4 regions of the Fodinicola feengrottensis genome follow, and region 1 is predicted to be linked to each of the others. Evidence: riboswitches for the same ligand, from Rfam matches in the RefSeq annotation. Region 1 holds a riboswitch; each other region holds the start of a gene.

Region 1 (7,323 bases):
AGACCCCGATCGACCATCCCTGGTTCCACGCCCGCAACGCCATGCCGAAGGCCGCGGTGGACTTGCCCCGCATCGGTCCGGTGTGGACGATCAGCAGCGGCCGGTTTCGGCGTTGTCGAGTGGTGAGGCCGTCTTCGGGCACATCGGTCGGTTTTCCCTGTGGCATCAGGCTGCTCCAGTGAACGTACGAACCGAAGCCGCGAGGGTGTCCGCGGCCAGTTCCTCCAACCGCACCGCCGGTCCGCCCAGCGCCATGGCGAGTTTCCCAGCCAATCCCAGCCGAACTGGCCCACTTTCGCAGTCGACCACCACGGCCGCGGTCCCCTCGGCGGCCAACAATGCGGCCGTACGATAGGCGTCTTCGAGGTCGCCACCACCGCGCCGGGTCGCCCGGCCGTCGGTGACGACCACCATCAACGCCCGCCGCCGGGGATCACGCAGGCGCTCGACCCGCAGGACTTCCCGTGCCCGCAACAAACCGGCGGCCAGCGGCGTACGCCCGCCGGTCCGCAAAACAGTCAGACGTGCGGCCGCGGTGTCCACGGAGGACGTGGGCGGCAGCGCGAGTTCAGCGCTGTCACCGCGAAAAGTCACCAGACCGACCTTGTCCCGGCGCTGGTACGCGTCTAGCAGCAACGAAAGCACCGCCCCCTTGACCGCACCCATCCGGGACCGGGCAGCCATCGAGCCGCTGGCGTCCACCACAAACAGGACGAGGTTGGACTCGCGCCCCTCTCGGCGGGCAAGGCGCAGATCCTGGCGGCGCAGAATCAAGCCGGCACTCGTACGGCCGCGAGCTTTTTGCTGCGGTGCGGCGGCAATCATCGTCGAGACGAGGTGCAGACGGCCGGCTTTGCCGGTCGGCCGGCTGGATCCGGTCACCCGGCCGACATCCGTCTTCGCCCGGGAACGTCGACCGGCGGCGCCGCTGCCCACCCCTGGCACCTCCAGCCGGCGGGTCCGGAAAGTGTCGGTAGGGGCGGCAAAAGACTCGCCCGGCGCTGGCATCGGCCGCTCGGGCGCAGAGCCGGAATCAGTCGGGGAGCTGGAGTCTGCCGGCGCGGGACTGTCCTGCGGTGCCGGCGCCCCACCCGGACCGTCATCGTGGGGATCATCGTCGTTCGAATGATCATCGAGCGCGTTGTCGAGTTGCTCCTCATCCAGACCGGGAGCGTCGAACGGATTTCGCCGGCGCCGGTGCGGCAACGCCAACCGGGCGGCCATTCGTACGTCATCTCCATCGACCACGCTCCGCCCTTCCCAGGCGGTGTGTGCGACGGCCGTACGAGCGATGACGATGTCCGCTCGCAGCCCGTCGACTTCGAATGAGGCACACACCGATGCGATCTGGCGCAGGACCGCGTCCGGAAGTGCCACCTGAGCGAGAAGTTCCCGAGCGGTCAGAATGCGAGACGCCAATTCGCTTTCGGCGGCCGAAAACCCGGCAGCGAAAGAAGTTGGATCAGCATCGAACGACAGTCGTCGGCGAACTACTTCGGCGCGGGCGTCCACCTCTCGCGGGGCGGCCACCTCGACGGTCAGCCCGAACCGGTCGAGCAGCTGCGGCCGGAGCTCACCCTCCTCCGGATTCATCGTGCCGACCAGCAAGAACCGCGAGCGGTGCCGGATCGAGACACCTTCACGCTCCACATAGGACATGCCAAGTGCGGCCGCGTCCAACAAAAGGTCCACCAGATGGTCGCCGAGCAGGTTCACCTCATCGACATAGAGCAGGCCGCGATGGGCGGCGGCCAGCAGCCCCGGCTCGTACGCCTTCACGCCCTCGGCCAGCGCACGCTCGATGTCAAGTGCTCCCACCAGCCTGTCCTCGCTTGCGCCGACCGGCAACTCGACCAGTCTGGCCGGCCGGCTTTCCCGCGGACCGGCGAAATCGTGTGGGCCGTCCGGACAGTCCGGGTCGATATCGGCCGGGTCACAGCTGAAACGGCAGCCGCTGACCACCTCCACCGCGGGCAACACCGCGGCGAGAGCCCGCACGGCGGTGGACTTGGCGGTGCCTTTTTCGCCGCGTACCAACACTCCACCGATCGCGGGGGAGACCGCGTTGAGCACCAACGCCAACCGTAGGTCGTCCATGCCGACGACGGCGCTGAGCGGGAAAATGGGGGCAGTCACTGCGCTCCTCATGCGGGTGGTCCCGGTGGTACGAACGGCAGACCAGCCGGTGGGCCGTCCGAGATCAGCCGCATCACCGCGGCGGTGTCCAGGTGGTCGGCAATCAGATCGCCCACCAGATCGAGCCATCGTTGGCGTATATCGGCGAAACAAACCTCACCTGGTACAAAGCGCCGGCCGGCCTGCGCGGCGGTCTCGGCCAGGAAGGCTCGCCGGAAACCGTCGTTTTCCAAGACGCCGTGCCAACTGGTCCCGCAGACCGTGCCGGCTGAACACCCATCAAGGAAAGCCTCGCCGCCTGCCACCGAAACCCGGCCGTGCCGAATCTCGTACGCGTGCACCGGTTGCCCGTACGCCTGCCCCGAAGGACGGCCGAGCACCTTTTCTGGTCCAAAGTGGACAGTGGTGGGCAGCAGGCCGAGGCCGGGCACGATTCCCTGCCGGCTTTCCACCTCGTCGTCGATCGAGCCCGCCAACATCTGGTAGCCACCGCAGATCCCGAGGACCGGCCGTCGCTGGGCGGCCCGTCGTACGATCGCATCGGCGAGCCCGTTTTCCCTTAGCCAGGCCAGATCCGCGACGGTGGCACGGGTGCCTGGCAGGATCACCAGATCCGCATCGGAAAGTTCCTCCGGCCGGGTGACAAACCGCAGCACCACGCCCGGCTCGGCGACCAGCGGGTCCACGTCGGTGAAATTCGAGACGCGCGGAAAGCGGACCACCGCGACGCGCAGCACATCCTCGCCGACCGGCGGCGCCACCGCTGGCCGCTCGGCAGTCAGGGCGAGCGAATCCTCGGCGTCCAGCCAAAGGCCGGGTACCCACGGCAGCACACCGAGCACCGGCCGCCCAGTCAACCGGCGCAGCGAGTCCAGACCCGGTCCGAGCAGCCGAGCGTCACCGCGGAACTTGTTGACCACGAAACCAGCCAGCAACGCCTGGTCCGCCGGCTCCAGCAGCGCCAGAGTGCCAAACATGGCAGCGAAAACGCCACCCCGGTCGATATCTCCCACCACCAGGACAGGCAGCCCCGCGGCGCGCGCCAAGCCCATGTTCGCGATGTCGGTGTCCCGCAGGTTGATCTCGGCGGGCGAGCCGGCGCCTTCACAGATCACCACGTCGTAACGCGAACGCAGGTCGCTAAGCGACTCCAGCGCCGCTTCCCGGAGGCGGGTTTTTAGCTGCCGGTACGAAAGCGCGCTGACCTCGGCGATCGGATGGCCGAGCAGGATCACCTGACTATGCCGATCGCTGCCGGGTTTGAGCAGAACCGGGTTCATCACCGCTTCCGGTTCGATCCGGGCGGCCGCCGCCTGCGCGGCCTGCGCCCGGCCGATTTCGGCGCCATCGCGGGTGACCATGGAATTCAGCGACATGTTCTGGGCTTTGAAAGGCGCGACTTTCACGCCCTGGCGGGCCAACCATCGACACAGTCCGGCCGTGACGATGCTCTTGCCCGCGTCTGAGGTGGTCCCGGCGACCAGCAGAGCGCCACTCACGTCGCGACCTTGCGGGCCATCGCGAAAAGAATGGCAGCGGCGACTCCCACCAGACGGGACAGCCGCACTGCCCGGCCAATGTCCTGGACCGTCGGTTCGCGCCCATCTCCCAGCACACCACGAATTTCCACCCGGTCGCCGTACCGGTTCACGCCCCCGAGCCGGACGCCCAAGGCACCCGCGAAAGCCGCTTCGCACTGGCCCGCGTTTGGGCTCGGGTGCCGGCCGCCGTCCCGGATCATCGCGGTCACCGCGGCACGCGGGCTGCCGTCAACGGAACCCGCGAGGGCAGCGGCCAAAAACCCGGTCAACCGGGCCGGCACCCAGTTCACCAGATCGTCGAGTTTCGCAACGGCCCAACCGAAACGCTCATATCGCTCGTTATGGTGACCAATCATCGCGTCCAGCGTGTTAATCGCTCGATAAGCCAGCAGCCCCGGCACCCCCGCCACCGCACCCCAGAACAGCGGCGCCACCACCGCGTCGGAGGTGTTCTCCGCGATCGACTCGACCGTCGCCCGACTGAGCTCGGCCACCCCGAGACCGGCCGCGTCCCGACCGCAGAGGTGGCTAAGGCGCGTACGCGCACCAGCCAGGTCGTCGGCGGCCAGCAGGGCCCGCATCCGGGCGCCCTCACGCGCCAACGACGTGCCACCCAACACTGCCCAGGTGCCGGCCGCGGTCATCGCGATCGCCGGCAGCGGTGTGCGGGCCGTACGCGCGAGGACGACGCCAGTGAGCCCCGCAGCGCTCACCAAGGCCCCACCGTAGACGGCTCCGCTGCGCCGGCTGTCCGCCCACACTCGCCGCTCCAGTGCGGCCGCGACCTGCCCAAACGCGGCTACCGGATGGCCGCGCCGGGGATCGGCGAGGGCCAGGTCCAACAGGGTCCCCGCGAGCAGGCCGACCGGGAGCGTCCACCGGGACGCGGCCATCGCGAAACCTTCCTCGGGGTGTCCGCGCCCCAGGACGAAGGGATCGACGACCGGAGTTCCTGGCTCACCGGGCTCGCACCCGGCTGACAGTGGCGGGACCGCGCCGGAGTCGCACCGGCTTCCTCCCTGGTCATCGACGAACCTTCGCAGGCAACCACAGCCGTTTCGGCACTGTCAAGGCGGCCGCCTATGACCACCGCCACGCCCGATGGGTCCTGTTCCATTTTTGGGGCACCTTGCGGAGATGGATCCAGATCCCACCCAACCGCTTCGGCCGCTCCCTCGTACGGACCCGAAAGCACGTTCCAACGCCGACATCCCGATATTCGCCGCGTCCCGGGCGACATCCACGCCACCAGCGACAATGTCTCGTCACGCGGGCGAGATTTCGCTGCCCTCGGGCACAAAGAAGGACGCGACCAAGTCGCGTCCCAGCTGATCGTCCCGCGCGCGTCGGCGGTCAACGCGCAGGCCAGCGACAGAGAGTGCCTACTGAACAGGGAAGTTCCCGACAGGGGAACGAAAGTGCGCCGGGCCGGTCGGGGGCCCGGTCCGGCGCAGATACCAAGATATACGTATGTGCTGACATAAACAACCGCTTCCCGGAGCAGGGCGGGTTAAACTTCCGGTAAACCCCACACAGTGCCAGCCTTGCTGTGTTTGGGTCATGCCGTACGGATATCTGGTGGCACAGATCGGCTCCGGAAGGGCAAGACAGATGACGGAAGCAGCGGTCGATCCGGCTGGCGACACCCGGGGCACGGCGGTGAACGGTCGCGCGGCGGTGGTCACCCTCACCTATCTCGGCTTCACGCTGCAACTCCTGCAAGTCGGAATAGTGCCGTTGTTACCCACCATTGGCAAACAACTGCACCTCGGTGTCGCCGATACCTCCTGGCTGGTGACCTCGTCGCTGTTGGCCGGCGCGGTGGCGCTGGCGGTGATCAGCCGGCTCGCCGATCTTTACGGCAAGAAACCAATGATTATGGTGTCTCTCGCGCTGGTGCTCGCCGGCTGCCTGATCGACTGTTTCGCGACCAGCTTCCCGCTGCTGATCCTCGGCAGGGTGTTAATGGGAGCGCAGTTCCCGATGCTGGCGCTCCCGGAGGCGATTGCCAGCGACACCATGCCGAAAAAGCGCGCGCAGCTCACGATCGGCGCGATCCACGCCGGCAACGGGGTCGGGATCGGCGGCGGCATCCTGTTGGGCGCGCTGGTCGGCATTCACCCCACCGCCTGGCGGTCCTTTTTCGTCATCGGAATTATCACGGTCGTCATCGGGATGGCTGCGACCGGTTGGCTCGTACGAGATTCCCGGCATCGGGCGGCCGGCCGGCTGGACCTGACCGGCGCGGTACTGCTGGCGCTCTCGCTGGTCGGCATTCTGCTCGGCCTCAGCAAAGGACCCACCTGGGGCTGGGGATCGCCGCGAGTGGTCGCATTGCTGGTGGCCGGGGTCGTGTTGTTGCTGCTCTGGCTGGTTTCGGCCGGGCGGGCGAAGAATCCGCTGATCCGGCTGAGCGACATTCTGAAGCCGCACGTGAGAGTGCCGTATCTCATGACATTCCTCATCGCCTTCGGTGTCTACGGCTCGCTCTCCGCGGTCACCAGGCTGGCGCAGACCCAGCCGGCGGTGGCCGGTTTCGGCTACGGATTCACGATCCTGCAGACCGCGTGGTTCGCGGTCCCGCAGACAATCGGCGCCATCGTGGGGATAATGTTGCTCCAGCGGCTGACCAGGCGCGGCAGCATGGCGGTGTCCGCGTGTGTGGGCGTCGGCCTCAATGCCCTGTCATTTGTGGCCTTCGCGGTGCTCGCCGGCGCCCCGATCGCCGTTTTGACCGCACAGGGCGTTTATTCGATGGGCACCGCGATCGCGCTCGCCACCACCCAGATCCTCATTGTCGGCGCGGTGCCGGCGTCCGAGTCCGGGGTCGCGCTGGGGATCTCCATTGTCGCGTACGCGGTGGGAAACTCCTTCGGCAGCGACATCGTCGGCCTGCTGCTGAGCGCCTTCGGCGGCGCCGGCGGCGCTCCCACCGAGACCGGTTTTCTGGTCAGCTTCTGGGTTTGCTGCGGCGCCAGCCTGCTCGCGCTCGCCATCGGCGGCTCACTGGCCGTCAGGTCCAGGATCAGCGGCGCGGCGGCTCATGCCGCCGGCTGACCCGGGTCGGCGGGCCCGCCGATTTCGTCCGCTCCACCGCTTTGCGGGGCGTACCAGCCGGTGCGGGTCGCGCCGCGACCGTCTCGGCTTCCAGCTCGTCCACCATCCGAAGGCCCGCGAGCGCCCAGCGGACTTCCTGTTTGGCCCGCTCGATCAGCCCGTGGTAGACGTGCACTTTGTAAGCCACGACTTGCTTTCGCAGGTGTTCCGGCGCCTGCGCGAGCCGAATCCGGAGCAGGTCGGTGTCCCGGTTCTCCAGCTGCTTGACGTGCGCCTCCCAGCGCCGCCGCTGCTCTTCGTGATGAGCCCGGTGAGCCTCGAAATGCTTGCGCGCGCTGGCATAGTCACCGTATTCAAAATAGCTGCTCTTCAGGTAGGCGGCGTCTCTTTCGCGCGGCAGCGGAGAGAGTTCCTCGACCCACCGCGCCAACTCCGCGCGGCCGTCATCGGTCAACGAATAGATCCGCTTGGTGGCGAAAGTGCCGCGCGCCTCGGAGCGCCCGGTGATCATCCCGGCCTGCTCCATTCGCCGCAGCTCCGGATAGATCTGCGAATGCGGTGCGTGCCAGACGTAAGCCACCGACTGGTC
Region 2 (6,977 bases), on a different contig from region 1:
GGCTATGACGCGACCGCGGACGTGGTGCCAGACTGGATGTACGAGCAGTTGGCGGCCACGTACGCGCTGGACCCGGAGAACCAGAAATTCCTGAACGAATCCAATCCGTGGGCGTTGCACGGAATTACCGAGCGGCTGTTGGAAGCGGCAAACCGGCAGATGTGGCGCGAGCCCGATCCGGCGACTCTGCAGGCCCTGCAACAGATTTTCCTGGACACCGAAGGCAACCTCGAGGACGGCGGCCCGTCGAGCTGATCGGTGGTGGCTCGAGACTCGGCGCTGTTGATCTTTACTAGTGAATCACGTTGACCGTGGGACAATGTCCCGCACTCGACGTCGAGTGCGGGACACTATCCCGCACTCACCAACCCACACCACGCCAGTTTCGTAGCCAGGACAGTGATCAGGCGGACTGCGGATAGAGCGCCGCCACCCCGCCGGCCAAACCGGCCTGTACGTGCTGGCTCAGCTCGTCGGCGATGATTTCCGGCTCACCGGAGGCGAGGCCGTCCAACGCGATCTTCGCGATCGATGCGGGATCATGCTTCGGGGCGTCGACCTCGCTGGCCATATCGGTGTCCATATAGCCAACGTGCAACGCGCTGACCTGGGTGTTCTGCTTCGCGAGAGCAGTACGTACAGCGTTGGTCAAAGACCATTCGGCGGACTTGGCGGCTGCGTAGGCGGAGAACTCGGGGATGTTGACCCACGACAGCACGGACAACACGTTGAGTATCGCACTGTGGTCGTGTTTTGCCAGCTCTGGGGCGAAAGCGCGGATCATCGCGAGCGTACCGAAGTAATGGGTGTCCATTTCCAGGCGGATGTCGTCGAGTGAACCGTCGAGCATGCCGGATCCGGTGGCCGAACCGGCGTTGTTGACCAGGATGGAGACACCGGTGGCCGTCTTCGCGGCGGCGGCGACCGACTCCGGGTCGGTGATGTCGAGGCGGACCGGGATGGCACCCGGCAGGTCGATCAAGTCGGGGTTGCGGGCGCCGGCATAGACAGTGACACCGCGTTCGATGAGCTGCTGCGCGAGATGCCGGCCGAGGCCGCGGTTGGCTCCGGTGACGAGCGCGGTGTGTCCAGCGAGTTCCATGGCGGGCTCCCAAGAATATCTGAGTTGGTAGTTCCTACTCAGCCAAGAGGGACGCTAGCAGGCTGGATATGGAAGTGCAAGTCAGGGTAAGGTAGGTCTTGTGGTTACTCCGAAGATGCTGGACTCGGCCTGTTCCATCGAACGCACCCTCGGCGTGCTCGGGGAGCGATGGACATTCCTGATCCTGCGCGAGGCGCTGGCTGGTACGACCAGGTTCGCGCAGTTCCGCGAGGCGCTGGGCGTCGCGCCGGACGTGCTGACGGCCCGGCTCAACACGCTGGTCGACTACGGCGTGATGGCCCGAGAGCCTTATCAGGAACCCGGCAGTCGGCCCCGTGACGCGTACCGCCTCACCGACTCCGGCCGGGAGTTGATCCTGGTGCTGGCCGCCCTGCAACAGTGGGGTGACCTACATCTGCCCTGGCCGGCCGGGCCGAGCATCCAGCGGCGGGTGCGGGCTACCGGACGGCCAGTCCAGGTCGGGTTCGTGGACGAGAACGGCCGCGAGGTGGCGCCCGCCGACATCGCGATGATCCGTACGGCCGCGTACCCCAGCTAGTACTAGGCCGACACGCGCGAGATGCTGCGGTCCCAGACTCTCACTACCCCCACATGTAGTATTCCGTCCGTCGATGGTTCGCCGCACCATCCAGGTGAGGCGAGGCAACAGGGAACCCGGTGCGAATCCGGGACTGTCCCGCAGCGGTAAGGGAGAACGACAGCCGTCATCAGCACTGGACGCTTCGGCGTCTGGGAAGCGACGGTCAGTAGGTCCGCCGGTACGCGTACCGGCGGGTGCTCCCGAGTCCGAAGACCTGCCGTCGGTGTGCACACCGTTCCGGTGCCTCGTGGAGGGCGCCCGCGAGCAGCCGCCAGTGGGCGGTCGTTTGCGTTCCCCGCGACAGCGCCGGCAGCAGCCGAGCTCACGAGGGGGAGCCGACATGATGTACGACCGCAGCAGTTCCGCGCCACCTTCACCAGATCCGTAGCTCTTGCCGGATTCCTGATGTCACACCTTCGTCCTTGGGTGCGTTTCAGCGTGCCCATTTACTGCTGTGGAGAATGCGCATGTCCGTTCAGTCCGAAACTCGGCCGACGGCCGGCACCATTTCGGTGATTCGCCGGACCGGTGAGGTTTCCGCCTTTGACTCGACCAAAATCTCGGTCGCGCTGAGCAAGGCCTTCCTGGCCGTGGAAGGCGCCGACGCGACCGGGTCCAGCCGCGTACGGGAGTTGGTCCCCGAGTTGACCACGCAGGTCGAGCTGGCCCTGCTCCGGCACGCCGGCCCGGATCGTCCCTTGCATATCGAACAAATTCAGGATCAGGTCGAGCTGGCGCTGATGCGCGGTGGGCACCACAAGGTCGCCCGCGCGTACGTGCTGTATCGCGAACAACACGCCCTGGCCCGCGTTGAGGCGGAAAAACCGGCACCGGAACCGGCCATCGGGGTCACTCATCAGGACGGCCGCGTCGAGCCGCTGGATACCGACCGGCTGGCACTGGTCGTACGGGAGGCGTGCGCCGGCCTGGATGCGGTGTCGGCGGACACTGTTTTGACCGAGACCAAGCGAAACCTGTATGACGGCATCACCGCTGGTGAGCTCGCGGTCGCGCCGGTGATGGCGGCTCGTACGCTGGTCGAGACCGATCCGCAGTATTCCTTTGTCAGCGCCCGACTGTTGCTCGACAAGCTGCGCGCCGAGGCGCTGTCGTTCCTGGCTGGTGAGCCGCGGATCGCGAGCCATCGGCAGATGACCGAAGGATATGCCAGCTATTTCGGCGATTTCGTGGCCCGTGGCGTCGACCTCGGCCAGCTGGACCCGGAGTTGGCCAAGTTTGACTTGGAAAAGATCGGTGCGGCCTTGGCGGGCTCAGCGGACCTGGAGTTCCAGTTCCTCGGGCTGCAGACGCTGTATGACCGCTATTTGCTGCACAGTGACGGTCACCGGTACGAGCTGCCGCAGGCATTTTTCATGCGAGTCGCGATGGGGTTGGCGCTGCGCGAGGACCACCGCGAGGACCGAGCCATCGAGTTCTATCGGCTGCTTTCTTCCTTTGACTTCATGTGTTCCACGCCGACCTTGTTCAACGCTGGTACGACCCGGCCGCAGCTTTCGTCGTGCTTCCTCACCACCGTCGAGGACGACCTGAGCAGCATCTTCCACGGCATCAGTAACAATGCGTTGCTCTCCAAATACGCCGGTGGGCTGGGCAACGACTGGACTCCGGTCCGCGGCATCGGCGCGCATATTCGCGGCACCAATGGAGAATCGCAGGGTGTCGTGCCGTTCCTCAAGATCGCGAACGACACCGCGGTCGCGGTCAACCAGGGCGGCAAGCGCAAGGGCGCGGTCTGCGCGTATTTGGAGACCTGGCACATCGACATCGAGGAATTCCTCGACCTGCGCAAAAACACTGGCGACGACCGCCGTCGTACCCACGACATGAACACCGCGAACTGGGTGCCGGACGAGTTCATCCGGCGGGTGCGGGCGGACGCCGACTGGACGTTGTTCACCCCGAACGAGGTGCCCGAGCTGCATGACCTGGTCGGTTTGGCGTTCGCGGAGCGCTATCGCCAGTACGAGGCGGCTGCGGACCGTGGCGAGATCAGAGTCTTCCGTCGGGTGAAGGCGAAAGACCTGTGGCGGCGGATGCTGACCATGCTGTTCGAGACCGGCCACCCGTGGATCACCTTCAAGGACCCGTGCAACCTGCGGTCCCCGCAGCAGCACATCGGGGTGGTGCACTCTTCCAACCTGTGCACTGAAATCACCCTCAACACCAGCCCGGACGAGGTGGCGGTCTGCAATCTTGGCTCGATCAACCTCGGCCGGCTGGTCGGCCCGGAAGGGGTGGATCACGAGCGGCTGGCCCGTACGGTGCGGACGGCCGTACGGATGCTGGACAACGTCATCGACGTAAACTTCTACACGATCCCGGAGGCTCGCAAGTCCAACCAGCGGCACCGGCCGATCGGCCTCGGCCTGATGGGATTCAGCGACGCGCTGTTCGCCTTGCGCATTCCGATGAGCTCGCCGGAAGCGGTTGAGTTCGCGGACCGCAGCATGGAGGAGATCAGCTACCACGCCATTTCCGCCTCTGCCGACCTCGCCCAGGAGCGGGGAAGCTACCCGTCGTACGAGGGATCGCTGTGGAGCCAGGGAATCCTGCCGATCGACTCGATCGAGCTGCTCGCCGCCGCGCGCGGTGACGACCTGGACCTGGACCGGGCGCAGACGCTGCAGTGGGACGCAGTGCGCAGCCGCGTACGGAAAGTTGGCATGCGCAACTCGAACGTGATGGCGATCGCGCCGACCGCCACCATCGCCAACATCTGTGGCGTCGGCCAGTCCATCGAACCGCTTTACCGCAACTTGTACGTGAAATCCAACATGTCCGGTGACTTCACCGTCGTCAACGCGGCACTCGTACGCGACCTGAAAGCGCGCGGTTTATGGGACGAGTTGATGATCAGCGACCTGAAGTATTTCGACGGCAGCCTCGGCCCGATCGCTCGAGTGCCGGCTGACCTGAAGACCTTGTACGCCACCGCCTTCGAAATCGACAGCCGCTGGTTGATCGAGGCGGCCGCCCGCCGGCAGAAGTGGATCGACCAGGCGCAGTCACTGAACCTCTATATCGCGCAGGCGAACGGCCGCAAGCTCGACGAGATGTATCAGCACGCGTGGATTCGCGGCCTGAAGACCACCTACTACTTGCGGGCCACCAGCGCGACGCACGTGGAGAAGAGTACTTTGCGCGGTACGGACGGGAAACTCAACGCGGTGGCCGCGACCGTACCGACCGTCCAAGAGCCGTTGGCCTGTTCGATCGAAGACCCCGACTGCGAAGCCTGCCAGTAAGAAAGGCACCACAAGATGACGACAACCACGGACGCCACCGGACTCGGCGCGATCGAGCGCGGCGGCGCGCGGGTCAGCGTCGACGACAAGGCGATGATCAACTGCCGCGCCGACGTGAACCAGCTACTGCCGCTGAAATACCACTGGGCGTGGGAAAAGTATCTGGCCGGCTGCAGCAACCACTGGATGCCGACCGAGGTCTCGATGCAGGCCGACATCGCGCTCTGGCGGTCCCCGAACGGCCTGACTGACGACGAGCGACTGATGATCAAGCGCAATCTCGGCTTTTTCGCCACCTCGGAATCGCTGGTCGCGAACAACATCGTGCTCGCGGTCTACCGGCACCTGACCAACCCCGAATGCCGGCAGTACCTGCTCCGGCAGGCCTTCGAGGAGGCCGTTCACACGCACACTTTCCAGTACGTCTGCGAAAGTCTCGGCCTCGACGAGGGTGAGCTCTTCAACATGTACCGCGAGGTGCCATCGATCACCGACAAGGCGGCCTGGGCACTGGACTACACCCAGCACCTGGAGAACCCGGAGTTCTCCACCGGTACGCCCGAACGCGACCAGGCGTTCCTGCGTGACCTCGTCGCCTTCTACGTGATTTTCGAGGGAATGTGGTTCTACACCGGCTTCGCCCAGATCCTGTCATTGGGCCGGCAGAACAAGATGGTCGGCATCGCCGAGCAGTATCAGTACATCCTCCGGGACGAGTCGATTCACCTGAACTTCGGTATCGACACGATCAACCAGATCAAGATCGAGAACCCGCACCTGTGGAGCGCGGAGTTTCAGGCCGAGGTGCGGACGATGTTGAAGGACGCCTGTGACCTGGAGGTCGCGTACGGGCGGAACACCATGCCGCGCGGGATTCTCGGCATCAACGCCGAGCTTTGCGAGCAGTACATGCATTTCATCACCAACCGCAGGTGCGCGCAGCTGGGTCTGGAACCGGTTTTCGGGCCGGCCGAGAACCCGTTCCCATGGATGTCCGAGGCGATGGATCTGAAGAAGGAGAAAAACTTCTTCGAGACCCGGGTCATCGAGTACCAAACCGGCGGCTCACTGGAGTGGGACTGACCTGGATCAACACCGCAAACCCACTAAAGATGCCAGCACATCCGTACGACGGTGCCGGTCGCGGTCGTACGGATGGACAGGTCGTCGCTGAGCTTGCGCATCAGGATCAGCCCGTGGCCCCGCGCTCCCGGCCGGGCGGCGGGCTGCTCCCAGCGGCCGTGGTCGCTGACCGCGACGGTGACGTGATCGCCGGCCACTTCGGCCTCAAGGAGCAGGTCCGGCCGCAGCGGCGGCAGGGTCCCGTACGCGTGGTCGACGACGTTGGCGAGCGCCTCGTACGACGCGAGGACCAGCGCGTCGATCTGGCCGGACCGAAGATCGGTGGCGGTGGCCCAGGTCAACAGGCGGCGGCGGATCCGGGTGAGCCGGGCTGGGGAAGCCGCTGTCCAGCCCGTCGTCAACCGACCGACGGGCCCGGCGTCGGTGAGTGGGTCGATGGACGTACTCGTCAGAGGCCTTCCGTCGGCGTGGACAACGGTCGCGGAGTGCAGTACCCGCAAGTCGACCTTTTTACACACCTTGCCGCTGGCAGTTTCGGGTCGCGTCGAGCCCCTGACGAGAATCACCTTTCCGCGCGTGCCGCACGCCTTGGGTGTCCTCGTACGACATGTGACCGGCTCGCGTCCGCAAGGCTGCCCCCATGATGCGGACCAGCCGCCGGCGCCGCCTGGTGGGAAGGCTTGGCGGCGATGGCGCTGCTCCTTGCCGGCCTGAGCTTCGGGTAGTGACCGGGACCATGGACGGGCCCCGACTACGCGCTTTACGGTGAGGTGGTGATCTCTGTCGCGACCGCGGTGTCGTTTCTGGTGGTGGTGGTGCTGCTCGGCGCGATGTCGCCCGGCCCGGACTTCGTGGTGGTGACCCGGAACTCGCTGTCCGGCGGGCGCAAGGCCGGGGTTGCCTGCGGGCTGGGGATCGCTTGCGG
Region 3 (7,323 bases), on a different contig from region 1:
GACCTGATGTTGCCGGGCATGTCCGGCGTCGAGGCGGTCCGCCGGATCAGCGCCGACCATCCGGGCGTCAAGGTGCTGGTGCTGACCAGCTATGCCGGCGATGACACGGTGATCGAAGCCGTCCGAGCCGGCGCCGCCGGCTATCTTTTGAAGGACGTCAACCCAACCGAGCTGGCCGGCGCCGTACGAACCGTGCATGCCGGCGGGGCGCCGCTGCATCCCAGCGTCGCCGCAGCCGTCATGCGGAATGTGTCAGAACCCGATCCCGAGCACCTCACCCCGCGTGAGCGTGAGGTGCTCAGCCTGATCGCCCGCGGGCTCTCGAACCGCCTGATCGCCCGCGAACTGGCCCTGTCCGAGAAGACGGTCAAGGCGCATGTCAGTGCCATCCTGGGAAAACTCGGGGCGGCGGACCGTACACAGGCCGCTTTGTGGGCGGTCCGCCACTTCCCCGACCCAAGCCCCGGGTCCTAGGACAAAGGTCTCGGGTCGCCGGGTCCGTGGCCCGATGCCGCCGGCCCGCGTGCGCGCAAGTCTTGGCCTATGAGCCAAACAGCCCTCATCACCGGAGCGTCCCAAGGTCTCGGGTACGCGATCGCCGACCGATTGGCCGGCCACGGCACCCGCCTGGTGCTGGACGCGCGTACGCCGGCCGACCTCGACGCCGCCACCACCACCCTCCTCGACCGCACCGACACCGTGGCGATTGCCGGCGACATCACCGACCCCGGCCACCGCGCCGAACTCGCCGCGGCCACCGAAGGCAAGCTGGACCTGCTCGTTCTCAACGCGTCAGCACTCGGCGAGACACCGTTGCCCACACTCGCGACCGCGGATCTGGGAATTTTCCGCGGTGTGTTGGAAACCAACACCGTCGCCAGCCTGGCGCTCATCCAGATTCTGTTGCCGCACGTACGGGCAGCGGCCGGCACCATCGTGCTGATCAGCAGCGACGCGGCGGTGACCGGCTACCCAGGCTGGGGACTTTATGGCGCCAGCAAGGCCGCCGCCGACCAACTGGCCCGGGTGCTGGCCGAGGAAGAACCGGCGATTCGGGTCTATGCGGTCGATCCTGGCGACATGAGTACCGCGATGCACGCGGCCGCGGACCCCGACGCCGACCCGGCCGACCTGCTGGACCCGGCCACCGCAGCGGCCCGGCTCGACCCACTTTTGCGCGGTGAGCTGCCATCCGGCCGTTACGCGGCCAGCGAGCTGTCGACAGTGGTGTCGTCATGAGCACCGTCTTCGCCGAGAGTCCGCTCCATCTGTCCACATCGGACATTCCGCTGGCGACCAGCCCGGCCGAATACCGCGGCCTGCGACGGGACGCCGTGCGGATGCTGGTCGCCGAACCCGGTCGGCCGCTGCGGCACGTACGGGCCCGTGACCTGCATCGTGAACTGTCCGCCGGCGATGTCCTGGTTCTCAACACATCGGACACCCTGCCGGCCGCGACGGCCGGCGTGACCGAAGCCGGCGAGCGGGTCGAAGTGCACCTGTCGACTCCGCTGCCGGCCGCTGGACTCGACCCGTCCGCCGCGCTGGGCCAGCCGGAATCGGAGTGGGTAGTGGAAATCCGCACTCCGCTACCGATCGGCAGCCGACCGTCCACTGTGGACTGGGACGGCACGGTCGTACGGCTGCGCGGCGGCGGCGAGGTCGCGGTGGGTCGCCCGCATCCGACCGGGCAGCAACGCCTCCGTGCGGCCACTGTTCGTACTCCCCTGCCGTTGCTGGCCTGGCTGAACCAACACGGCGAGCCGATCCGCTATGACTACGCGTCCGCTCGCTGGCCGATTTCGGCCTACCGGACCGAACATGGCGACACTCCGGGCAGCGCCGAAATGCCGTCCGCCGGCCGCCCGATCAGCGCCCGGATGCTCCGGCACCTGCGGTCGATCGGCGCACAAATCGCCACTCTCGTCCTGCACTGCGGAGTTTCCTCGCAGGAATCCGGCGAACCTCCTTATCCGGAGTGGTTCAGTGTCTCAGCTTCCACAGTGGACACCATCGAGCAGGCGCACGCCGCCGGCCACCGCGTGCTGGCGGTCGGGACCACCGTCGTACGAGCGTTGGAATCGGCCGCACGGACCGGCCGGCTGACCTCCGCCAACGGTTGGACCGACCACGTCGTCACGCCAGCCACCGGAGTGTCCACTGTGGACGGGATCTTGACTGGCTGGCACGAACCGGCGGCTTCGCACCTGCAGATGTTGGCCGCCATCGCCGGACCCGAACTCCTTTCCCAGTCGTACGAGGAAGCCCTCGCCGCCGGCTATCTCTGGCACGAGTTCGGCGACCTGCACCTGCTCTGGCACTAACCCACGGAACGGGCGGTCGCGGCGGCGCGTACGAGGGCGCGCAGGGCCGGCTCGACCTCGGCATAGCCGCGAGTTTTCAAGCCACAGTCGGGATTCACCCAGAGCCGGTCTGCCGGCACCGCCTTCAGAGCGGCAGCCAGCAAATCCCGCATTTCCTCCACACCGGGACCCGTGGCGAGTGGATGTCGTAAACGCCCGGCCCGACGCCTCGACGGAACCCGATCGCGTGCAGGTCGTCCAAAATCTCCATTCGCGACCTGGCTGCCTCAATGGTGGTCACGTCCGCGTCCAGCGTATCGATCGCGGTGATCACGTCACCGAACTCCGAATAGCACAGGTGCGTGTGGATCTGGGTCGACTCGGCCACCCCCGAAGTGGCGAGCCGGAACGACATCACCGCCCAGTCCAAATAGGACTCGTGTTCTTCCTTGCGCGGCGGCAAAAGCTCACGAAGTGCCGGCTCGTCGACCTGAATGATCCGCAGACCGGCCCGCTCCAGGTCAGCGACCTCGTCCCGCAAAGCGAGCGCGACCTGGGCCGCGGTGTCGGCCAACGGCTGGTCGGCTCGTACGAACGACCACGCGAGAATCGTCACCGGGCCGGTCAGCATCGCTTTCACCGGTCGCGAAGTCAGCGACTGCGCGTACTGGCTCCAGCCGACCGTGATCGGCGCGGGCCTGGACACGTCACCATGCAGGATCGGCGGGCGGACACAGCGGGATCCGTACGACTGCACCCAGCCGTAGTCGGTGGCCGCGAAACCGTCCAGGTTCTCGGCGAAATACTGCACCATGTCGTTGCGCTCGGGCTCGCCATGGACGAGTACGTCGAGGCCGATTTCCTCCTGCAGGCGGATAACCCGCTCGATTTCGGCCCGCATAGCGGTTTCGTACTGGCCAGCGTCCAGTTCTGCGGTCCGCAAACCGGCCCGCGCCCGCCGGATGTCCGCGGTCTGCGGAAAAGAGCCGATCGTGGTGGTGGCCAGGCGCGGTAGGCCGAGCCGGTCCTGCTGCGCCGCCGCCCGCTGGTGGTAATCGGACCGGACCCGATCTTCGGGCCGCAGGACCTGAATCCGGGCGCGTACGCGATCATCGCGCAGCACCGGCACCACCTCGTCGCCGGCGGCCAACTCGGCGGCCACCGCCTCGGTGCCGTCCCGCAGCGCCCGGCTCAGCACCACCACCTCATCAACTTTCTGACGGGCAAAGCAAAGCCGCCGCCGTACGTCCGGCTCGAGGTTGGTTTCGGCGTCCAGGTCGTACGGGACGTGGAGCAGCGGGCACGAGGTCGCCACCGCGAGCGAGCCCACCGAACCCAGCAGGCGGGCAGCGGTGGTCAACGCGAGACGCAGGTCCGTCCGCCAGACGTTGCGGCCGTCGACCAGCCCGGCGACCAGGACTTTGGTGCGGAGCCGGTAGTGCGCGGCCGCCTCGGTCAGCGCCTGCGGGTGCGTGACCAGGTCGATCCCGATCGCCTCGACAGGCGTGCTGGCCAGCACTGGCAGTGCCTCGCCGAGCCGGCCGAAATAGGTGGGCACGAACAGCTTCGGCCGATTCGACTCGGCACCCAGTCGCTCGTACGCGCGACGGACCGCGTCCAGCTCCGCTGGCGTGCGGTCGCCGACCAGCGCCGGCTCGTCCAACTGCACCCATTGCACGCCCGCGTCCGCCAACTCGGCGAGCACTCTCAAGTAAACGTCAAGCAGGTCATCCAGCAGCGACAGCGCCGCGAAACCGGCCGGTGCCTGCGCGGATGCCTTCGCGAGCAACAGAAAAGTCACCGGTCCGACGAGCACGGGTCTGGTGGTGACACCGTGGCCGAGCGCCTCCTGATAGTCCGCGAGCGGCTGGTTGGCCACCAACTGGAAGCGAGTGTCGGGCGCCAGTTCCGGGACCAGATAGTGGTAGTTCGTGTCGAACCACTTGGTCATTTCCAGCGGCGGCACGCCGTCCGTGCCACGGGCCATCGCGAAATACGTGTCCAGCGGCGAAAGCCCGAGATCGCGGAACCGCGACGGCACCGCGTCAACCATGACTGCGGTGTCGAGCACCTGATCGTAGAAAGAGAAGGTGTTGCCCGGAACCGAATCCAAGCCGGCTTCCTGCAACTGGGTCCAGGTCTGCTGGCGCAGTTGTGCCGCCACCGCCCGCAAATCCGCCTCGCCGGCCTGACCGCTCCAGTAATTTTCCAGCGCCTTCTTGAGTTCCCGGTGCGGTCCGATCCGCGGATATCCGAGAACGGTGGCCCCGATCGGGGTCGTGTCTGCCATAGCTCTCTCCTCGCGAGCATGCCGAGGCCCACCACAGCGAAGACAGCAACGAGCACGCCACATTCCGGCGTACGCCCTGCCGACCATCCCACGCGGTCGCGGACCCACGCGCGCCGGTTGGCACGCGTACCGACGGCAGGTCTTCGGACTCGCGGGCACCCGCCGAGAAACCCGGCGGACCTACCGACTGTCGCTTCCCAGGCCGGAACCCAGTGCTTGATGACAGCTTTCGTTCCCACTCACCGCTGCGCGGGCAGTCCCGGATTCGCACCGGGTTCCCTGTTGCCTCGGCCGGCCCTCACGGACCGGTCGAACCATCAGCGCTACCGAGCGTATCCGATGCGGGCGGCCAGCCGTGTTGTGCGCCGCCTCACAACGGTCCGCCGCCCGAAAGATCAGCAAAAGCGCTGGTAAAGCAACATCAAAATCATTCGCGTGTACGCATGTTTCCCCAGACTTGTTCGGCCGTCTGACCGCCGTTTACCCCGCTCCCCGAGATTGGTCCGGACACCCGAGGTCCGGAACGGAGCACCAGATGGGGCACGGCCACCCGCACGACCATCATCACCACGATCACCCAGCGGATCTTCCCGCGGTGCTGGACACCGAGATCCCGGACGACGAACTGTCGCCAGACGAGGTCTCCCGGCGCGGATTCCTGCGCAGTGCGGGCCTGCTCAGCGCCGGCGCGGCGGCCACCGCTGCCGGCGCCTTCGGCCTTCCGGCGGCGGCCGCGGCGACCGCGGGTCGCTCGTGGTCCGGCTCGTCCCAGCGCGGCGGCCTGCACTGGCTGGCCGGCGACCACCACATTCACACGCAGTACAGCCCAGACGCCGTCTACCGGGTCATCGATCATGTGCGGCACGCGAACGCCTACGGCCTGGACTGGATGGTGATCACCGACCACGGCAGCGTCCAGCACGCGAAGATCGGCGTCGAGAAGGTCAACCCGGACATTGTCTCGGCTCGCGCCAAAATCAAGGACACCCTGGTTTTCCAAGGTTTTGAATGGAACATCCCGGCCGCCGAGCACGGCACGGTGTTCGTCCACCCCGGCCGCAACGAGGTGTCGGTGCTCAAGGAGTTTGAGAACTCCTTCGACGGTACGGTGAAAAACGCCGGTCCCTCGACACCAGCGAACGAGGCACTGGCCATCTCTGGCGTCAACTTTCTTGCCTCCGCCGTCAAAAAGCGGCACGTCCAGGACGCCCTGTTCCTCGCGAACCACCCGGCCCGCAAGGGCATCGACTCGCCGCACGAGATCCGCGGCTGGCGGGACGCGCAACCCCGGATCGCGGTGGGATTCGAAGGCGCGCCGGGCCACCAAGCCGCCGGCATTGCCAAGCCGCTCGGCCCCGGCAGTGGCCGCGGCGGCTACGACAACTCGCCGTCGGCCGACTCCTTTGCCGGCTATCCGTTGGAGAGCTACCGCACCTGGGGCGGTTTCGACTGGCTTACCGCCACGGTCGGCGGCTTCTGGGACAGCATGCTGTCCGAAGGCAAACCGTGGTGGATCACCGCGAACTCCGACTCGCACTGGATCTACAACGACAGCACCGATCGCGGCCCCGGCAGCAACTTCGAGACCAACGGCTATTACAACGATCCGGTCTACAGCGGCAAAGTGGGCAGCACCAACACCGACTTCTGGCCCGGCTACTACAGCAAGACGCACGTCGGTTCGACCGAGTTCTCGTACGCGGCGGTGATGGCGGGCCTGCGCGCCGGCCGGGTCTGGGTGGATCACGGCGGCCTGATCAGCGGCCTGGACGTACGGGTGCGGGCCGGTGGCAACTGGGTGACCCTCGGCGACACTTTGGTGGCCAGGAAGGGAAGCCAGGTTCAGCTCGAGGTCACCATCGATCTCGCGAACGGCCCGAACTGGGCCCAGTTCGTCCCGAAACTCGCCCGGGTGGACGTGGTCCGCGGCGCCATCACCGGCCCGGTCTCGGACCGGGACACCCTCAGCGCCCCACACACCGCGGTCGCGAAATCTTTCCAGATCGGCAAATCCACCGGACAGGCCACCTTCACGTACGACCTGGGCCGGCTCGACCAGGGTTTCTATCTGCGGCTTCGGGGCACCGACGGCAACCGGACGGCGCCGGGCTATCACGGCGCGACGGTCGACCCGGCCGGACCGGCGATGGACGTGGTCGGCGCCGCGGATCCGTGGAACGACCTGTGGTTCTACACCAACCCGATCTGGGTGGTGCCGAGCCGATGACCGTGCTCCGCTGGGATCTTGGCCATCGGAGCGTCCGCGATGCCGAGCAGTGGCTGGCGAGCCTGCCGCCGGTGCCCGGCATGGTCGCTTGTACGCAGCTCGTCCGCGATGACCGGCCGCGGGTCGCCATTACCATTGCCGCACCGGTAAAAACCGAGCTGCCATCGGGTGGCACCTCGGTCGCGGACCATGGCACCGGCCGAGCGGTCATCTACCCGGGCGTCGAGCTGCTGACCGGCACCATGACGGTCGCGGACCTGCTGGCCAAGAGCGCCATCGAGAAGGTGACGGTCATCGGCGGTGCCGCGGCCACCACGCAGACCATGCTGGACACCCGCGCCTTCGTCCGTCCACAGTGGATCGACGGCGTGCTGACCCTGGTGGCAACTCCAGCGCCAGACGGCCACATCGCGCCCTTCGAAGTGCCGAATCCCACTCCCTGCTGCGCCGACCACGACTGACGTCTATCCGCCCGAAACCAGCTGGTTCGCGGTGCGTACGAC
Region 4 (7,323 bases), on a different contig from region 1:
GGGCGTACGGTCACGCTGATCACCGCGCCATGCGTCACGTCGGGGTCGTCGCCGGCGTCCTTCACGATCGCCGCGGTGGCCGCGCCGATCCGCAGCGATTCACGGGTGAGCGCGAAGGTGGGCCGCTGGCCGCGCGGCAGGGTGATCTGGACCGGGTCGGGGAAATCGCCGGTGAGCAGCGCCGTGTAAGCGGCGGTCGCGGCGGCGGTCGCACACGCGCCGGTCGTCCAGCCATAGCGCAGGCCCGTCGCTTTCATATCCTTGTACGGTATGACCAGGGGTGATGCGGTGAGAGCGCGGGTCCTGTTGCTCGGTGGCACCGGCGAGGCGCGCCGGCTCGCGGCCGCGCTGGAGCACCATCCCAGAGTCGAGGCGATCTCATCGTTGGCCGGTCGGGTGCGGGAGCCGGCGCGGCCCGCCGGCGCGGTCCGGATCGGCGGCTTCGGTGGCGTCGAAGGCCTGTTGGATTGGCTGCGTACGAACGAAATCGCGGCGGTCATCGATGCCACCCATCCCTTCGCCAGCACCATGACCCGGTCGGCCGCGGCGGCGACTGAGCGGCTCGCCCTGCCGTACGTGGTGCTGCAACGGCCCGGGTGGGAGCCGCGCGACGGCGATGACTGGCACTGGGTGGACCGGGTCGGCGACCTGCCGGTGCCGGGGGAGCGGGTGTTCCTGACCACCGGCCGGACCGATGCGGCGGCCTTCGCGGCCAGCGACCGATGGTTCCTGCTGCGGTCGGTGGACCCGCCGGAGCCCCCGCTGCCGGCCCGGCTGACCGTGCTCCTGAATCGTGGACCGTACCCAGTGGACGGTGAGCTGGCGCTGCTGCGCGAACACCGGATCGACTTGCTGGTGACCAAAAACAGCGGTGGTCAGCAGACTGCGGCCAAGCTGACGGCGGCCCGCGAGCTGGGGCTGCCGGTGGTGATCGTACGTCGGCCGAAACTGCCCGCGGTGGCGATCGTCGAGACCGAGGCGCAGGCCGTTGCTTGGCTGGAAAACGTCATTCCGGATAGCGGCGGGGCGTGAAGACGACCGTTTCGCCGCCGCGCTGCACCGCGCGCGTACGGGACGACCCGACGATCAGCAGCGTCCGCATGTCCACATCGGACGATTGCAAATCGGCCAGCCGGACGACTCGTACGCTTTCGCCGGCGCCGCCGACATCGCGGCCGATGACCACCGGCGTGTCCGGATTTCGGTGTTTGAGCAGGACATCCCGGGCCGCGGTGACCTGGTGCGTACGACTGCGGGATCCGGGGTTGTAGATCGCCACCACCAGATCGGCCTCGGCGGCCGCGGCCAGCCGCTGTTCGACCACCGACCAGGGTTTGAGCCGATCGGACAGCGACAACACGCAGTAGTCGTGCCCGAGCGGTGCGCCGATCCGGCTGGCGACCGCCTGGGCGGCGGTGACTCCGGGCAGCACGCGTACCGGTACGCCGGCGAAGTGCGGCTCGCAAGCCACTTCCAGAACCGCTGTGGCCATCGCGAAAACGCCTGGATCGCCGGAGGAAACCACGGCCACCTGGCGACCGCTGGCGGCTAGCTTCAGAGCCACCGCGGCGCGCTCCGCCTCTACCCGGTTGTCGGATGGATGCCTTGTCTGGTGCGGATTCGGTGGCACTCGATCGAGATAAGGTCCGTATCCGACCAAATCGTCGGCCTCGGCCAGCGCGGCTCGCGTTTCCGGCGTCAGCCATGGCTGTCCGGCCGGCCCGAGGCCGACCACGACGACCCCTGCTTTCTTTGGTGCTTCGGGACGGCCGCTGGGAAGCAGGGCAAGGGAAAAGTAGGGCACATCCGCCGGATCCACTGTGGACAATGACGCGGTCCGTTGCTGGTCCGTAGTGGCTTTCTCGACGTACCAGGCGTCGTCCAGCCGGCCTGCTGCGGCGAGTGCGGCTCGTACGCCCGCGAAGGTGCGGCCCAGCTTCACAACCGCGGCCGTATCGGTGTCGGCGAGCCGGCGGGCGAGTTCGGCCGGCGGCAAAGTTCCCGGCAGAATGGTCAAAACCTCGTCGCGCTCGGCCAGTGGCCGCCCTAACTCAGCGGCAGCCGCGCTGACCGAGGTCACGCCCGGCACAACTTCGGTGGGGTAGCGATCGGCGAGCCGTTTGTGCATGTGCAGGTAAGAACCGTAGAAGAACGGGTCGCCCTCGCAGAGCACGACGACATCGCGGCCGGCGTCGAGGTGGGTGGCCAGCCGAGCCGCCGCGGCCGTGTAGAACTCGTCGATCGCGCCTTGATAACCACCTGGATGGTCGGTCGTCTCGGTGGTCACCGGATAGACGAGTTTTTCCTCGATCTGGCCGGCGCGTACGTACGGCTCGGCTATCCGCCGCGCGATGCTCCGGCCGTGCCGGGCGCAGTGGTAGGCGATCACGTCGGCGGCGCCGACTAACCGGGCTGCCTTGACCGTCACCAGCTCCGGATCGCCCGGCCCGAGGCCCACGCCGTAGAGCCGGCCGGCCGGTTTTCGTTCTGCCACGGAAGGAAATCACTCCTGTTCGGTTGCGAGGGCGTTGACCGCGGCCACCGCCATCGCGCTGCCGCCACGGCGACCGTGGACGACGATGTGTGCCAGGCCGCTCGGATGTTCGGCGAGTGCGCGCTTCGACTCGGCCGCACCGACGAAACCGACCGGCAGGCCGAGCACCGCGGCGGGCCGGCCAGCGCCCTCCTCGATCATTTCCAGCAGCCGGAACAGCGCGGTCGGCGCGTTGCCGATCGCCACCAGCGAGCCTTCCAGCCGGTCTCGCCACAGCTCCAAGGCAGCAGCACTCCGGGTCGTACCCAGGTGTGCGGCCAGTTCTGGGACCCGCGGATCGGTCAAGGTGCAGATAACCTCGTTGCTGGCCGGCAACCGGCGGCGGGTGATGCCACTGGCCACCATCGCCGCGTCACAAAGGATCGGCGCGCCGGCTCGCAGTGCTGTCCGAGCGGCCTTGCCCGCATCTGGTGACCAGGCCAAATCCGCCACCAGGTCAGTCATGCCGCAAGCGTGGATCATCCGTACGGCGACCTTCTCCAGCTCAGCCGGCAGATGGCTGAGATCCGCCTCGGCGCGGATGGTCGCGAAGGACCGCCGGTAGATTTCCGGCCCGTCCTTGAGGTAGTCGATCATCGAACCGCCCTGATTACCTGTGCTGCGACACCGACACCGACACCTTCGCTTCGCATCTGTCCGTCGACGGTCACGTGGTAGCCCAAGTCGGTCGCCACCACGTCCACCAGCGAACCCGCCGGCCGGCCACATCGTCGGGCACAACCCGACCAGTGCACCGGTCGCCGGCCCGGCGCCAACGCCTTCGCGGCATCGGTGCGTACGTCCGCCAGCGCCTGCGCGCACCGCGGCTTTCCGGCGCAGGCCGTCACGCCCAACCAAGGTGAATCCGGGTCGGTGATCAGGCCGGCCGTGGTCCGAATGCGGCCGCGGAACGCGACGCTTCGCCAAGGTGTGACGCGAAACTCGTCGGCGGCACTGATCAGCGTGGCCACCTGTTCGGCGTCGAGGCGGCCCAGCGGCACACCGACGACCGACACGCCGTCGTACGCGCCAACGGGGGTTGGCTGGCGGCCGCTGAGGCGCGGCATCGAGGCTGGTGGGCGGCCCATCCGGCGGCCGATCGCAGCCGGACCATCGGCCAGTTCGGCCAGCCGCCACGCTGTCGAGCCCTGTGCGGCTCGCTCGGCCAGGAACGCCTCAGCCGCGCCACGTACGACATCGACGGCCTGGTCCGGGCGTACCCGCAGGCCGGTGTCCAGGCCAGCGAGTACGAGCGCGAGCTGGTCGCGGGCGACCGAGAGCAGCCCGATGTCCGCGCCCAGCCCGATCACATCGCGGCGTCCGTCGTCCACGACGAGCAGGAACCGGCCCGGCAGCTCGGCCAGGCCAGCCGTGTCACACAGCACCGTGTCGAGCATGCTGACCAGCGGAAATATGTCCAGCAAACCCTGGCCATCCCACCCGCTGAGCGGGCTGGCGATGATGTTTCGTACCCGCTCGTGGGACTCGGACGGCAGCAGGCCGGCGCCGGCCAGCCTTTCGGCGAGGTCACCCGCGCCGGCCAGCCCCCGGACCTGCACGTTTGCGCGCGAAGTCAACTCGAGAGTGCCGTCGCCCAGCTCGACCGCCGCATCGCGGAGCAAGGCAAGCTGCGCGGCGCTCAGGCGGCCGCCCGGGACCCGTACGCGAGCGAGGCCGCCGTCCGCGGCGGCATGCAGTCGGAGCGCTCCCGGACACCGGTCGACGGCGCCGTCACGCGAGGCAAGGGCGGACACCTGCCGGATACTACGTGCCCGGTCCGGCCTGTCGTCGCTCCCTGACTGACCGGTTAGAGTTTGGCGGTCAGGCCCAACTTCATACCGCCACCACAGCGACGACGGTGCAGGAAGCCGGTGCGAATCCGGCGCGGTCCCGCCACTGTCATCAGGTCAGCTTCAGCTGACCCGTGAGCCAGGAACTGGCCGCCGTCGCTCTCTCGACCCGGGGCGCGGACCCCGAGGGAGGATCCGCGATGTCCAGCGCCCGCGGCCAGATCTTGCTGCTCTCCACGTCGGATACGGACCTGCTGTCGGCGCGCGCGGCCGCCGTTGGCTACCGGCTGGCGAACCCGGCCCGTACGACCGTTGACGACCTGCCGGCGCTGCTGGCCGGCGTGCGGCTGGTGGTCGTCCGCATTCTGGGCGGCCGGCGGGCCTGGGAGGACGGCCTGGACCACCTGCTGGCCGGATCGCTGCCGGTGGTCGTGTTGAGCGGCGAGCAAACGCCGGACGCCGAGCTGATGGAGCTCTCGACCGTCCCCATCGGCGTGGCCGCCGAGGCGCATGCGTACTTGGCGCATGGTGGTCCCGGCAACCTCGCGAACCTGCACCACTTTTTGTCAGACACGATTTTGTTGACTGGCTTTGGTTTCGTGGCTCCGGAACCGATGCCGCTGTGGGGCGAGCTGGAGCGTACGAGCAACGGCTCCGGCCCGGTGGTGGGTGTGCTCTACTACCGCGCGCACCACGTGGCCGGGAACACCGCTTTCGTGGAGGCGCTGTCCAGCGCGATAGAGGATGCCGGTGGGCAGGCTTTGCCGCTGTACTGCGCGTCTTTGCGGACCGCGCCACCGGAAATGCTCGCTGTCCTGCGTAAAGTCGACACGCTGGTGGTGACTGTACTGGCAGCTGGCGGAAGTACGCCGGCGGCGGTGACGGCCGGCGGCGAAGATGACGCCTGGGATGTCGGCGCCCTCGCCGAGTTGGACATTCCGATTCTGCAGGGCCTTTGCCTGACCAGCGACCGGGCCACCTGGGCGGAGAACGACAGCGGCCTGTCGCCCATGGACGTGGCTACTCAGGTCGCGGTGCCGGAGTTCGACGGGCGGCTGATCACCGTCCCGTTTTCCTTCAAGGAGACCGATGCGGACGGCCTGACGCATTATGTGGCCGATCCGGAGCGGGCCGCGCGGGTGGCCGGCATCGCGGTCGGGCACGCCCGGCTGCGCCATCTGCCGGCGGCTTCGCGCAAGGTCGTACTGATGTTGTCGGCCTATCCCACCAAACACGCGCGCATTGGCAACGCGGTCGGCCTCGACACACCGGCCAGCGTGGTACGGCTGCTGGAAAAGATGCGGTCGGCCGGGTACGACTTGGGAGACGGGTTTCCGGGCTTGGCGGCCCAGGACGGCGACGCGCTGATGCATGCGCTGATCGCGGCCGGCGGCCAGGATCCGGACTGGCTGACCGAAGAGCAGTTGTCCGGCAACCCGATCCGGATCGCTGCTGAGGTTTATGGCTCCTGGTACGCGACTTTGCCCGCCCAGCTAAGGCAAAGGATCGAGGAGCACTGGGGTCCGCCGCCAGGCCAGCTTTACGTGGACACCACCGGTGAAATCGTGCTGGCCGGCCTGCGCGCTGGCAACGTGGTCGTCATGGTGCAGCCGCCGCGTGGGTTCGGCGCGAATCCCATCGCGATTTACCACGATCCCGACCTGCCCCCAACGCACCACTACCTCGCCGCGTATCGTTGGCTGGCCGAGGAATTCGGCGCGGATGCGATGGTGCATGTTGGCAAGCACGGAAATCTCGAGTGGCTGCCCGGAAAAACTGTCGGAATGTCCGCTTCCTGTGGCCCGGACGCGGCTTTGGGCAACCTGCCGCTGATCTATCCGTTCCTGGTCAACGATCCGGGCGAAGGCACCCAGGCCAAACGGCGGGCGCATGCCACCCTGGTCGACCATCTGGTGCCGCCGATGGCCCGCGCGGAAAGCTACGGAGACCTCGCCCGGCTGGAACAACTTCTGGACGAGCACGCGAATATCGCCGCGATGGACCCGGCGAAACTGCCGGCCATCCGGGCGCAGATCTGGACGCTCATCCAGGCCGCCAAACTCGACCATGACCTCGGTCTCGACGATCGGCCGCATGACGCCGAGTTCGACGACTTCCTGCTGCATGTCGACGGCTGGCTGTGCGAGGTCAAGGACGCGCAGATTCGGGACGGGCTGCACGTTCTCGGGGCTGCGCCGAGCGGGCCGGGCCGGGTCAACCTCGTCCTCGCGATGCTGCGGGCGCAGCAGATCTGGGGCGGCCGGCAGACCCTGCCCGGACTCCGCGAGGCGCTCGGCCTCGCCGAGGACGGGTCAGCCGCGCGGGTCAGCGTGGATGAGCACGAAAACACCGCACGCGCGCTCGTCGAGGCGATGGAAGACCGCGCTTGGGATGCGACCGCGGCAATGGAGACAGTCCACGCCGTTCTCGGTCGGCCCGATAAGACCGTGGCCGAGATCCTCACCTTCGCGGCCACCGAGATCGTGCCGCGGCTGGCTCGTACGACCGACGAAATCGACGCTGTGCTGCACGCCCTGGAGGGCGGTTATGTCCCTGCCGGGCCGAGTGGTTCGCCGTTGCGTGGCCTGGTCAATGTGCTGCCCACCGGACGCAACTTCTATTCGGTGGACCCGAAAGCGGTGCCCAGCCGACTTGCTTGGGAGACCGGCCAAGCGCTGGCCGACTCGCTGGTGGCCCGCTATCGCGCGGACACTGGAGAATGGCCTCGCTCGGTGGGTCTGTCGGTGTGGGGCACCAGCGCGATGCGTACGTCCGGCGACGACATCGCCGAGGTTTTCGCTCTGTTGGGCGTCAGGCCGGTCTGGGACGATGCTTCCCGGCGAGTCACCGGGTTGGCCCCCCTCGACCTGGCTGAGCTTGGCCGGCCGCGAATCGACGTGACCGTGCGGATCAGTGGCTTCTTTCGGGATGCGTTCCCGCACGTGGTGGCAATGGTGGACGACGCCGTCACTTTGGTCGCTGGCCTGCAAGAGTCCGACG

What was found. A riboswitch is a leader RNA that binds a small molecule or an ion and turns the genes downstream of it on or off. The one in region 1 is predicted to bind cobalamin.
Region 2: it holds a riboswitch for cobalamin, as region 1 does, so the genes downstream of both, ABD301_RS25990 (ribonucleoside-diphosphate reductase subunit alpha) here and ABD301_RS04910 (cobalamin biosynthesis protein) in region 1, are expected to answer to the same signal.
Region 3: it holds a riboswitch for cobalamin, as region 1 does, so the genes downstream of both, metE (5-methyltetrahydropteroyltriglutamate--homocysteine S-methyltransferase) here and ABD301_RS04910 (cobalamin biosynthesis protein) in region 1, are expected to answer to the same signal.
Region 4: it holds a riboswitch for cobalamin, as region 1 does, so the genes downstream of both, cobN (cobaltochelatase subunit CobN) here and ABD301_RS04910 (cobalamin biosynthesis protein) in region 1, are expected to answer to the same signal.

What each region holds. Positions count from the first base shown of each region.
Region 1 covers NZ_BAAANY010000003.1:88,576-95,898, forward strand. The annotation lists gene cobO (cob(I)yrinic acid a,c-diamide adenosyltransferase) at 1-166, opposite strand, end outside; gene ABD301_RS04900 (putative cobaltochelatase) at 166-2,148, opposite strand; gene ABD301_RS04905 (cobyric acid synthase) at 2,145-3,635, opposite strand; gene ABD301_RS04910 (cobalamin biosynthesis protein) at 3,632-4,570, opposite strand; cobalamin riboswitch at 4,602-4,723, opposite strand; gene ABD301_RS04915 (MFS transporter) at 5,289-6,734, shown strand; gene ABD301_RS04920 (PadR family transcriptional regulator) at 6,703-7,323, opposite strand, start outside.
Region 2 covers NZ_BAAANY010000020.1:403,126-410,102, reverse strand. The annotation lists gene cobN (cobaltochelatase subunit CobN) at 1-255, shown strand, start outside; gene ABD301_RS26000 (SDR family oxidoreductase) at 404-1,102, opposite strand; gene ABD301_RS25995 (winged helix-turn-helix transcriptional regulator) at 1,203-1,661, shown strand; cobalamin riboswitch at 1,719-1,939, shown strand; gene ABD301_RS25990 (ribonucleoside-diphosphate reductase subunit alpha) at 2,171-4,969, shown strand; gene ABD301_RS25985 (ribonucleotide-diphosphate reductase subunit beta) at 4,985-6,052, shown strand; gene ABD301_RS25980 (ATP-binding protein) at 6,076-6,552, opposite strand; gene ABD301_RS25975 (LysE family translocator) at 6,826-6,977, shown strand, end outside.
Region 3 covers NZ_BAAANY010000020.1:392,916-400,238, forward strand. The annotation lists gene ABD301_RS25940 (response regulator transcription factor) at 1-474, shown strand, start outside; gene ABD301_RS25945 (SDR family NAD(P)-dependent oxidoreductase) at 544-1,239, shown strand; gene ABD301_RS25950 (S-adenosylmethionine:tRNA ribosyltransferase-isomerase) at 1,236-2,324, shown strand; partial or broken gene metE (5-methyltetrahydropteroyltriglutamate--homocysteine S-methyltransferase) at 2,321-4,593, opposite strand; cobalamin riboswitch at 4,711-4,927, opposite strand; gene ABD301_RS25960 (PHP domain-containing protein) at 5,129-6,820, shown strand; gene ABD301_RS25965 (hypothetical protein) at 6,817-7,281, shown strand; gene ABD301_RS25970 (glycoside hydrolase family 2 protein) at 7,285-7,323, opposite strand, start outside.
Region 4 covers NZ_BAAANY010000020.1:410,648-417,970, reverse strand. The annotation lists gene ABD301_RS26030 (cobalt-precorrin-5B (C(1))-methyltransferase) at 1-257, opposite strand, end outside; gene ABD301_RS26025 (cobalt-precorrin-6A reductase) at 271-1,032, shown strand; gene ABD301_RS26020 (precorrin-2 C(20)-methyltransferase) at 1,007-2,494, opposite strand; gene ABD301_RS26015 (precorrin-8X methylmutase) at 2,504-3,130, opposite strand; gene ABD301_RS26010 (precorrin-3B synthase) at 3,127-4,287, opposite strand; cobalamin riboswitch at 4,373-4,492, shown strand; gene cobN (cobaltochelatase subunit CobN) at 4,524-7,323, shown strand, end outside.